Regions from separate parts of the Fructilactobacillus sp. YLN 2507 genome, predicted to be linked through region 2. Evidence: predicted binding sites of a transcription regulator. Region 2 holds the regulator's gene; the other holds the start of a gene.

Region 1 (5,444 bases), 620 kb from region 2:
CGGTTTATGATTATGTTATGAATCAAGAAGATGCTGATGAATATTTTACAAAAATTTATGGCTTAATGAAGTTTTTATTACCGAAAATTCAAGTAACTGCTAAGGCAAGTGAGACGATTGCAATTGGATGTACAGGTGGGCAACACCGCTCAATTGCAATGACTGAAAGACTTGGTGCAGCTCTTAAAAAACTGGGATTTCGAGTTAACATTACACATCGTGAAATTAGCCGTTACAAAGGGGTTTAATAGTTGATGGTAAACAAATTAGCAAAGCAAATTAGTCGACCTAAGATGGTTGTAATTGGCGGAGGCACTGGACTACCAGTCATTTTGAAAAATCTAAAAAAGCGGGATGTTGATATTACCGCTGTGGTTACAGTTGCTGATGATGGTGGTTCGTCTGGAATTTTACGAAACTATATTAATGTGTTGCCACCAGGTGATATTCGTAATGTTTTGGTGAGTCTTTCGAATTTACCCCAAGTTGATTTAGACATTTTTCAATATCGGTTTAAATCAACGGATAAGTTTTTATCTGGACATGCAATTGGTAATTTAATTATTACTGCTTTATCTGAAATGGAAGATGGTTTTTTTGCGGCAGTTCAAATGTTAACGAGGATGATGAAAGTTGACGGTCATGTTTATCCAGTTTGCGATGAAAGTTTAGTTTTACATGCTGAGTTCACGGATGGCACGACCATGACTGGTGAATCCGAAATTACGCATGCTGATAAAATGATTAAACGAGTATGGGTTGAATCTACGAGCAGTGATAAAACACCACAAGCAGTTCCAGCAGTGATAGAGGCAATTATGAATGCTGATCAAATTGTATTAGGACCCGGAAGTTTGTATACTAGTATTTTACCCAACTTGATGGTTAGTAATGTAGGAAAGGCTGTGATTGATACTCCAGCTGAGGTTGTGTATATTTGTAATATCATGACGCAACAAGGAGAAACTACAAACTTTACGGATGCCGATCATGTAAGAGTCTTAGATCGTCAATTAGGAAGCCAGTTTGTTGATACAGTTTTGGTTAATAATCAGCCCGTTCCAAGGGAATATATTGATCGGCAACGATGGCGTGATGAAGCTGAACCAGTAATTCCAGATTATCAGGGATTAAAAGCCTTAGGTTGCCGAGTGATTTCGTCTGATTTTTTGGAATTGCGAAATCATGGTGCTTTTCACAATGGTGAGTTAGTGACGAATGAACTAATTCGACTCCTAGGACAGCCAAAAATTAATTAGTAGGAGTTGGTTTAATGTCATATGCAAGTGAAGTAAAAAAAGAATTAACCAATTTGGAAGTTCATCGTGAAAACGCTAAAGCAGAGTTAATGGCATTAATTCGAATGAATGGAACTTTAAAAATTTCTAATGGGAAACTGGCGTTAGAATTTCAATCAGAGAATTCAGCAATCTCACGGCGGGTTTATAGTTTGTTGCTAAAATTTTATCAAGTTGAAGCAAACGTAATTGTAAGACGTAAAATGAAACTTAAGAAAAACAATTTATATATTGTTCGTCTAAACCAAAGTGTTCGAGAAGTTTTAGAAGATTTAGGAATTTTCGATGGTGAACAAATTCTAGAACGTGTTCCGGTAGAATTATTAAAAAATGACATGCAAGTTCGTTCTTATTTAAGGGGTGCTTTTTTAGCGGGGGGATCCGTTAATAATCCAGAAACCTCGCGTTATCATTTAGAAATTTATTCGCTTTACGATGATCATAACCAAATGATGGCCGAAATGATGAATAAATATAATTTAGGTGCTAAGGAGACCGCTCGTCGCAGTGGATACATTGTCTATATTAAAGAAGCAGAAAAAATTGCTGATTTTTTACAATTAATTGGGGCAACTAATTCGATGTTAAAATTTGAAGATATTCGGATTGTCCGCGATATGCGCAATTCAGTTAATCGATTAGTAAACTGTGAAAACGCTAATATGAATAAAGTTGCTAATGCTTCCACTAAACAAATTGAAAACATTAAATTTATTGAAGAAAAATTGGGGCTCGATAGTTTACCAAAAAAATTGCGTGATGTTGCCATTACGCGGATGAATAATCAAGAAGTGAGTTTGAAAGAACTAGGAGAAATGATTCCTGACGGACCAATTTCTAAATCAGGAGTTAATCATCGTTTGCATAAAATCAATGATTTAGCTGATCAGTTACGAAAAAAAGACTAAAAAAGCAGCTTAATTCTGAAATCAATCAGAGTTAAGCTGCTTTTAAATTATTTTTTATCTTTACTATTTTTCATAATTCCATCAATCAAACCGTAATCAACAGCTTGTTGAGCAGATAAATAATTGTCTCGTTCAGTATCACGATCAATTTTTTCAAGTGGTTGGCCAGAATGCTCAGCCAACAATTCATTAATCATTTTACGTGCTTTAAGGATTTCCTTAGCCGCAATTTCGATTTCAGTTTGTTGACCTTGTGCTCCACCAGAAGGTTGGTGAATCATGATTTGTGAATGTGGTAAAGCAAAACGTTTACCTTTGGTACCGGCAGTAGCGAGGACAGACGCCATTGAAGCAGCCATTCCCATTACGATGGTTTGAACGTCAGATTTAATGAAGTTCATGGTATCGTAAATTGCCATTCCAGAGGTAATTACACCACCGGGTGAATTAATGTATAAGTAAATATCTTTATCTGAATCTTGGGCATCTAGAAATAATAATTGGGCAATTATTGCATTGGCCATATTATCTTCGATTTCACCAGAAAGCATAATAATGCGATCCTTTAAAAGTCGTGAGTAGATGTCATATGCACGTTCACCTTGAGGTGAGTTTTCAACAACAGTTGGAACTAAAGGCATAATAACTTTCTCTTCTTTCTATAATAAAATTAATATTGAATAACTAAATTCATGGCTTTATCTTATAATATTGGTCAATCAAGGTCAATTATTTGGACCTATCAAGGATATAAAAAAAGACCTTAACAATTAAGGTCAAAAATGTACCCCGAGGGAGTCGAACTCTCATCTCAAGAACCGGAATCTTACGTGCTATCCATTACACTAGGGGTACAAAACTTGCATCTATTATTCTAAAGTAAAATTAGAAATTATTCAAGGGATAATTTGAGATGTAATTACTTTGCATTAAATTTTTGATTTGCTATACTAAGGCCGTAGGTAGTAGAACTGCCTTACCATTTTGACCACTATTTAATCTGATACTCTGCAATGAAATCGCTGACATTTTCAGTTAAAAGTGGTAAGATATGACTTGTATTTAAAATATAACATTCCTAAAGGAGGAAGCATATTATGACTGTAAAAATTGGTCTTAATGGTTTCGGAAGAATTGGTCGTCTAGCATTTAGACGTATCCACGAATTGGACTCAAAAGATATTGAAGTTGCAGCAATTAACGATTTAACTACTCCTTCAATGTTAGCTTACTTATTGAAATATGATTCAGTTCACGGTAAGTTTGACGGTAAGGTTGAAGCAACTGAAGATGCAATTATCGTTGATGGTAAACGAATTCCTGTTTACGCAGAACGTGATGCAAAGAACATTCCTTGGGTTAAAAATGATGGTGTTGACTTTGTACTTGAATGTACTGGTTTCTACACTTCAAAAGAAAAAGCACAAGCTCACTTAGATGCTGGTGCAAAACGTGTCTTAATTTCTGCCCCAGCTGGTGACATTAAGACAGTTGTTCCGGGTGTTAACCTTGACACCCTTACTCCAGCTGACAAGATTGTATCAGCTGGTTCATGTACTACTAGTTGTTTAGCTCCTATGGCTAACTGGCTTAACAAAGAATTTGGACTTAAAGTTGGTACCATGACTACTGTTCATGCTTATACTGCTACCCAAGCTCTTCAAGATGGTCCACGTAGTGCTAAGTTTGCTAACAACCGTGCTGCTGCTGTTAATACTATTCCACATAGTTCAGGTGCTGCCAAGGCTATTGGTCTTGTTATCCCCGAACTTGATGGTATCTTAAAAGGTCACGCACAACGTGTTGCCGTAATTGATGGTTCATTAACTGAATTAGTTTCAGTACTTGACAAGAAAGTTACTGCTGATGAAGTTAACGATGCTATGAAGAAACACGAAAATGATGCCTTTGGTTACGCTGAAGATTTCATGGTTTCAACTGATGTTATCGGAGACTCACACGGTTCAGTATTTGACCCAAGTCAAACTGAAATCACTGAAAATGGTGATCTTCAATTAGTTAAGACTGTTGCTTGGTACGATAACGAATGGGGTTTCACTTGTAACATGATTCGTACTTTACAACACTTTGCTACTCTTTAATCATTAAATTGTAGTTTGAAAAGGGCGGAGGAGGTTATACCTCCTCTGTCTTTTCTTTTATCAATTATTATTGGAGGATTTTCATAATGAGCAAATTAATCATTGATGATTTAGACCTTAAAGGTAAAGATGTCCTTATGCGGGTTGACTTTAATGTTCCCATTAAAGATGGTGTAGTTGGTGACGATAATAGAATCGTAGCTGCTTTACCATCAATCGAATGGGTTATCAATCATGGCGGAAAAGCTATTTTACTTTCTCACTTAGGTCGAATTAAATCAGAAGATGACAAACCAGGTTTGTCACTTCGTCCGGTTGCAGAGAAACTTTCAAAATTAATCAAAAAGCCAGTAATTTTTGTACCAGTTAACGAAGGTCCTCAATTAGAGGAAGCCATCGATAAAATGCAAGATGGTCAAATCTTATTGGCAGAAAATACCCGTTACCAAGATGTTGTTAACGGTGAAAACGTAAAACGTGAATCAGGTAATGATCCTAAATTAGGTGAATACTGGGCTTCTTTAGGTGATGTTTTTGTAAATGATGCTTTTGGTACAGCTCATAGAAGCCATGCTTCAAATGTTGGAATTGCAACTGCTATGGAAAAAGCTGGAAAACCGGTTGCAGCTGGTTTCTTACTTGAAAAAGAAATTAAGTTCCTTGGTAATGCCGTTGATAATCCAAAGCACCCCTTTGTTGCTATTTTAGGTGGTGCCAAGGTTTCTGATAAGATTGGAGTAATTGACCACTTATTAGATAAAGCTGATAAGATTATTATTGGTGGTGGGATGACTTATACATTTTACGCTGCTAAGGGGATTTCAATTGGTAACTCACTCGTTGAAAAAGATAAAATCGATGTTGCTAAAGAAATCCTTGAAAAGGGCGGAAATAAAATTGTATTGCCAGTTGACTCAGTAGTAGCGGATAAATTCTCAAATGATGCCGATGCTAAAATTGTTGATGGTGCAATTCCTGATGGCTATATGGCTCTTGATATTGGGCCTAAATCAATTAAGCTATTTGAAAGTGTCCTTGCCGATGCCAAAACAGTAGTTTGGAATGGACCAATGGGTGTTTTTGAAATGCCTAAGTTTGCTGAAGGTACTCTAGCAATTGGTCGTTTCTTAGGTACT
Region 2 (5,444 bases):
AAATTTTCCTTCTAATCCTACTGGCCGTACCTATTCTGCTAGTGAGATTCAAGCACTTGCAGATGTTTTAGCAAAAACTGATCTGGTTGTGGTCAGTGACGAAATTTATTCTGAATTAACTTATGGTCAACCACATACTTCAATTGCCAAATTCATTCCAGAACAAACTATTTTATTCAATGGTTTGTCTAAATCACATGCAATGACAGGTTGGAGAATTGGTATTTTTGCAGGACCGGATGATTTAGTTAATCAAATTGCAAAAGTTCACGAATTAGTTACTACGTCCGTCATGACTGCAGCTCAAATTGCAGCGGAAGAAGCATTTGCCAACGGTCAAAATGATGCGCAACCTATGTTAGAACAATATCGAAAACGACGGGATTATTTACATGAAAGATTAGAGGATTTGGGGTTTGAAAATCAGCTGCCAGAAGGTGCTTTTTATATCTTTGCTAAAATTCCGGCTAATTTAAATCAAAATAGTTATGATTTTTGTATTGAGATAGCGCAAAATGCTAAAGTTGGAATGATTCCTGGGTCAAGTTTTGGCGATGGTGGAGAAGGATATGTACGTCTTAGTTATGCCACTAGTTTTACTAATCTTGAAACGGCTTTAAATCTTTTGCAAACTTACTTAGCTACAAAATTGTAAAAAAAGAACGAATCCTAGGATTCGTTCTTTTTAGTTTGACTAAAAACTTTTTTATTCTAAACCAGTAGCTTTCATACCATTGTGAGCAGTTTCTTTTAAAGTTTTAGCAGAAGCAGCCATTTTAGCTTTTTCTTCATCACTAAGTGGAATTTCGATAACACTTGCAATTCCGTTTGCATTAATCACAGCAGGAGTACCAATGTAAATATCGTTTAATCCATATTCACCATTCATTGGTGCGCCAACTGGAAGCACTGCATTTTCGTTACGCAAAATAGCACGAGAAATTCTCATTAAAGCTGTACCAACTCCGTAGAAAGTAGCACCTTTTTTGTTGATGATGGTATAAGCTTTGTTACGAGTTTCGTCTTCAAGTTTAAGTAGGTCATCTTTAGTGACGTTACGATCTGCAGCATATTTAAGTAATGGAACATTACCGATAGTAGCTTCATCTAAATCAGCAAATTCTGAATCACCATGTTCACCTAAAATGTAAGCATCAACACTAGCTGGATCTAAGCTGAATTTCTTAGCAATTGCAACTCGTAGACGACCAGTATCTAATGAAGTACCTGAACCAATAACTTTTTCTTTAGGAAAACCTGATAATTTTTGAGTTGCATAAGTTAAGATGTCAACTGGGTTAGCAGCAACTAAGAAAATACCATTAAATCCAGATTCGACAACTGGCTTAATGATTGTTGATAAAATTTTAAGATTTTTGTTAACTAAATCTAAACGAGTCTCACCTGGTTTTTGAGGTGCCCCAGCAGTAATAACTACTAAATCAGCATCTTTACAATCAGAATATTCACCAGAATAAATATTTTTTGGTGAAGTGAATGGGGTTGCATCTTCAAGGTCAAGTGCATCTCCGGTAGTTCTTTCTTTGTTGATATCAATGATTACAAATTCTTCAGCAATTCCTTGTTGAACCATGGCGAATGCGTATGAAGAACCTACGGCACCGTCACCAACTAAAACAACTTTTTGATGTTTTTCAGCCATAATAATAAACTTCCTTTCAAATTCTAATTAGTTATGTTTCAACCATATTGTACCATTTTTTTCAATCTAATTCCTAATAATAGAAAGCTAGCAAAACGGTAAACTGAAAAATAAAAAAATTTTTAAAAAAGGTTGACGACGATTGGTTTCGATGATATTATTTAATAGTTGTCAAAACGGGTTTTCGTTTCCCAGACAATTAGATTTTTCAATGGAAGATTAGCTCAGCTGGGAGAGCACCTGCCTTACAAGCAGGGGGTCACAGGTTCGATCCCTGTATCTTCCATTGAGCCGTTAGCTCAGCCGGTAGAGCATCTGACTTTTAATCAGAGGGTCGGCAGTTCGAACCTGCCACGGCTCATTTTCAAATAGTAAAAATAATATCATGCGGGCATGGCGGAATTGGCAGACGCGCTAGATTTAGGTTCTAGTATCTTCGTGATGTGGGGGTTCGAATCCCTTTGCCCGCATATTATTTTTGCCGACTTAGCTCAGTTGGCTAGAGCGCGTCACTAGTAATGATGAGGTCGGAGGTTCGAGTCCTCTAGTCGGCATTATGCGGAAGTAGTTCAGTGGTAGAACGCCAGCTTGCCATGCTGGAGGTCGCGGGTTCGAATCCCGTCTTCCGCTTTTTTCTATGATAATAGAATTATGCCGGGGTGGCGGAATTGGCAGACGCACAGGACTTAAAATCCTGCGGTCAGTAATGACCGTACCGGTTCGATCCCGGTCCTCGGCATTTATTATGCACCTATAGCGCAATTGGATAGAGTGTCTGACTACGAATCAGAAGGTTGCAGGTTCGACTCCTGCTAGGTGCATTTTTTCGGGAAGTGGCTCAGCTTGGTAGAGCACCTGGTTTGGGACCAGGGGGTCGCAGGTTCGAATCCTGTCTTCCCGATCGAATAAAAAGCATTGATGATTAATCATCAATGCTTTTTTTGTTTTGATAAGTGAATTTGCTTGTTATTTGGGTGTGATGTTTATATAATTAAAGTCAACATTAGTCAGAGATGAGATGATAAGATGGCAAATCATAGTATGTCAGATACAATTGAAGAATATTTAAAAGAATTATTAACAGAAGGCGACGAAGAAATTGAAATTCGCCGCTCAGATATTGCAGAACATTTTGATGTAGTTCCTTCCCAAATTAACTACGTCATCAAAACTCGTTTTACCATTCAAGATGGTTTTGTAGTTCAAAGCAAACGTGGTGGCGGTGGCTACATTAGAATTGAAAAAATAAATTTAACAGAGGACTCAAATGTTTTTGATCTTTTAATTGACTCAATCGGAGATATGATTAGTCAAAAAGATGAAGAGGACATTTTGCATACTTTATTGGATAATGGGCTGTTGAATGAACGAGAGGTTCAAATGGTAGCTTCCATTCTTACCCATGATGCTATTAATGTCTCAAACTATGAAACAGAAGAAAAAGTGCGTGCAAACGTATTATCTGCGTTATTGTGCCGCTTAAAATATGAATGTTAGCTGAAAGAAGGTATCTTAATGGAAGATTCATTAACACCTAGTGCAAAAAAAACATTGATGATTGCGCAAGAACAAGCACGTAATTTTCAACATCAATCTGTGGGAACGGAACACTTACTATTAGCATTAGCAATTGAAAAAAGTGGAATTGCTTATCAAACTTTGAATCAACTTTCTGTTACCGAACAGGATGTTAAAGAAGAAATTGAACAAATTGCTGGTTACGGAAACCTAAAATATGATGATGCCACATACTTGCCTTATTCGCCTAAAATGCGAGATATGCTAAATTTAGCTGCCCAAATTGCTAAACAATATGGTAGTCAAAAGGTTGGTACTGAACATTTATTGTTAGCTTTAACTAGTGAAAACGAAATTGTTTCATCAAGAATTTTAAATAGCTTAGGTATTTCTCCAGATGATGTACGGAAAATTACAATTCGTAAAATGGGGGTTCCTGATCAAGGAATTCTAACGGAAAATAAGAATGATAATAAAGAAAAAACACCAACTTTAGATGCTTTTGCTAAGGACTTAACCAAGGCTGCTCGTGATGGTCAATTAGATCCAATTATTGGACGTGATCAAGAAGTGCGACGGGCAGTGCAAATTTTAAGTCGTCGAACAAAAAATAACCCAGTTCTAATTGGCGAACCTGGAGTTGGGAAAACAGCGATTGCGGAAGGACTTGCCCAAAAGATTGTGGAAAAAGCGGTCCCCGTTGATATGTACAATAAGCGAGTAATGGCACTTGATATGGGAACTTTAGTTGCTGGAACAAAGTATCGTGGTGAATTTGAAAATCGTTTAAAAAAAGTTATCAATGAAATTAAAGCGAATGGAAACGTGATTTTATTTGTTGATGAGTTGCATACTTTAATTGGTGCGGGGGGAGCAGAAGGAGCGATTGATGCTTCTAATATTTTAAAACCTGCTTTAGCCCGTGGTGAAGTTCAAATGATGGGAGCAACTACCCTTAATGAATATCAAAAGCATATTGAATCGGATGCAGCTTTGGAACGTCGGTTTGCTACGATTCAAATCGAAGAACCCAGTGTTGATGAAGCTAAGAAAATTTTAACAGGATTACGTCCCAAATATGAAGAGCATCATCATGTTCAAATTACTGATGCTGCTATTGATGCAGCAGTTGATTTGTCTAGTCGATACATTAGTGGCCGCTTCTTGCCAGATAAAGCGATTGATTTAATGGATGAAGCTGCTGCTAAAGTTCGGATTGATGCTATGGGTAAGCCTACCGATCTAGCGTCATCTCAACTTTCACTTGATGAAGCACGAGCTAATAAAGATCAGGCTATCGAGGAACAACGATTTGATGATGCAGTTCATTTTCGAAGTCGTGAACAAGAGTTAGAATCAATTGTTGATAAGCTCTTGCAAGCAGAAGAAGAAAAACGAAAGCAAGAAAATCAAAAACATGACTATACATTAAAAGAAGATGTGGAATCAGTTGCTCAAATTGTAGCTGAATGGACGGGAATTCCTGTTACCCATCTTAAAAAGACCGATGCCAATCGGTTGATGAATTTGGAAAAAGTTTTACATCAGCGAGTAATTGGGCAAGATGAAGCTGTTACAGCGGTTGCTAAAGCAGTTCGTCGAGCTCGAAGCGGGTTGAAAGATCCTAATCGTCCAATTGGATCGTTTATTTTTCTTGGTCCTACCGGAGTTGGAAAAACGGAGTTAGCTAAGGATCTAGCTGAGGAAATGTTTGGCTCAGAAGACGATGTTATTAGAGTTGATATGAGTGAATACATGGAAAAATATTCCACAAGTCGATTAGTTGGTTCAGCACCAGGATACGTAGGTTATGAAGAAGGTGGTCAACTAACTGAAAAGGTACGTAAGCATCCTTACTCGGTTATCTTACTTGATGAAGTTGAAAAAGCTCATCCAGATGTTTTTAATCTGTTATTACAAGTATTGGATGATGGGTTTTTAACTGATTCTAAAGGACGGAAGGTTGATTTCAGAAATACCGTTATTATTATGACTTCTAATTTAGGTGCGTCAGCATTACGGGAACAAAAGACGGTTGGTTTTGATGCAAAACAACCTGACAGTAACGATGATGAAATGAAACGAGTAATTCAAGAAAAAATGAAGCAGTTTTTCCGACCAGAATTCTTAAATCGAATTGATGAAACAGTTATTTTCCATGGATTGACCGAATCAGAACTTCATCGAATCGTTAAATTAATGACTAAAAATTTGGTGGAACGAGTTGAAAAACAAGGGTATATCTTAAAGATTACTCCAGCTG

The links. Region 2 encodes CtsR, which represses protease genes until heat stress. Its sites were predicted from a motif close to TTGGTCAAAAAAGGTCAAANA; they were not measured.
Region 1: a site for CtsR is predicted at 2,918-2,938, ahead of clpP (ATP-dependent Clp endopeptidase proteolytic subunit ClpP). Genes of this name have one in related genera too.

What each region holds. Positions count from the first base shown of each region.
Region 1 is NZ_CM184303.1:896,539-901,982, reverse strand. Features, by position in the region: gene rapZ (RNase adapter RapZ) at 1-248, shown strand, start outside; gene AC0GLY_RS04720 (gluconeogenesis factor YvcK family protein) at 255-1,259, shown strand; gene whiA (DNA-binding protein WhiA) at 1,274-2,206, shown strand; gene clpP (ATP-dependent Clp endopeptidase proteolytic subunit ClpP) at 2,254-2,847, opposite strand; tRNA gene AC0GLY_RS04705 (tRNA-Arg) at 2,990-3,061, opposite strand; gene gap (type I glyceraldehyde-3-phosphate dehydrogenase) at 3,304-4,308, shown strand; gene AC0GLY_RS04695 (phosphoglycerate kinase) at 4,395-5,444, shown strand, end outside.
Region 2 is NZ_CM184303.1:278,068-283,511, forward strand. Features, by position in the region: gene AC0GLY_RS01300 (aminotransferase class I/II-fold pyridoxal phosphate-dependent enzyme) at 1-655, shown strand, start outside; gene AC0GLY_RS01305 (L-lactate dehydrogenase) at 707-1,669, opposite strand; tRNA gene AC0GLY_RS01310 (tRNA-Val) at 1,877-1,949, shown strand; tRNA gene AC0GLY_RS01315 (tRNA-Lys) at 1,952-2,024, shown strand; tRNA gene AC0GLY_RS01320 (tRNA-Leu) at 2,051-2,133, shown strand; tRNA gene AC0GLY_RS01325 (tRNA-Thr) at 2,144-2,217, shown strand; tRNA gene AC0GLY_RS01330 (tRNA-Gly) at 2,222-2,293, shown strand; tRNA gene AC0GLY_RS01335 (tRNA-Leu) at 2,317-2,402, shown strand; tRNA gene AC0GLY_RS01340 (tRNA-Arg) at 2,411-2,484, shown strand; tRNA gene AC0GLY_RS01345 (tRNA-Pro) at 2,491-2,564, shown strand; gene AC0GLY_RS01350 (CtsR family transcriptional regulator) at 2,690-3,160, shown strand; gene AC0GLY_RS01355 (ATP-dependent Clp protease ATP-binding subunit) at 3,179-5,444, shown strand, end outside.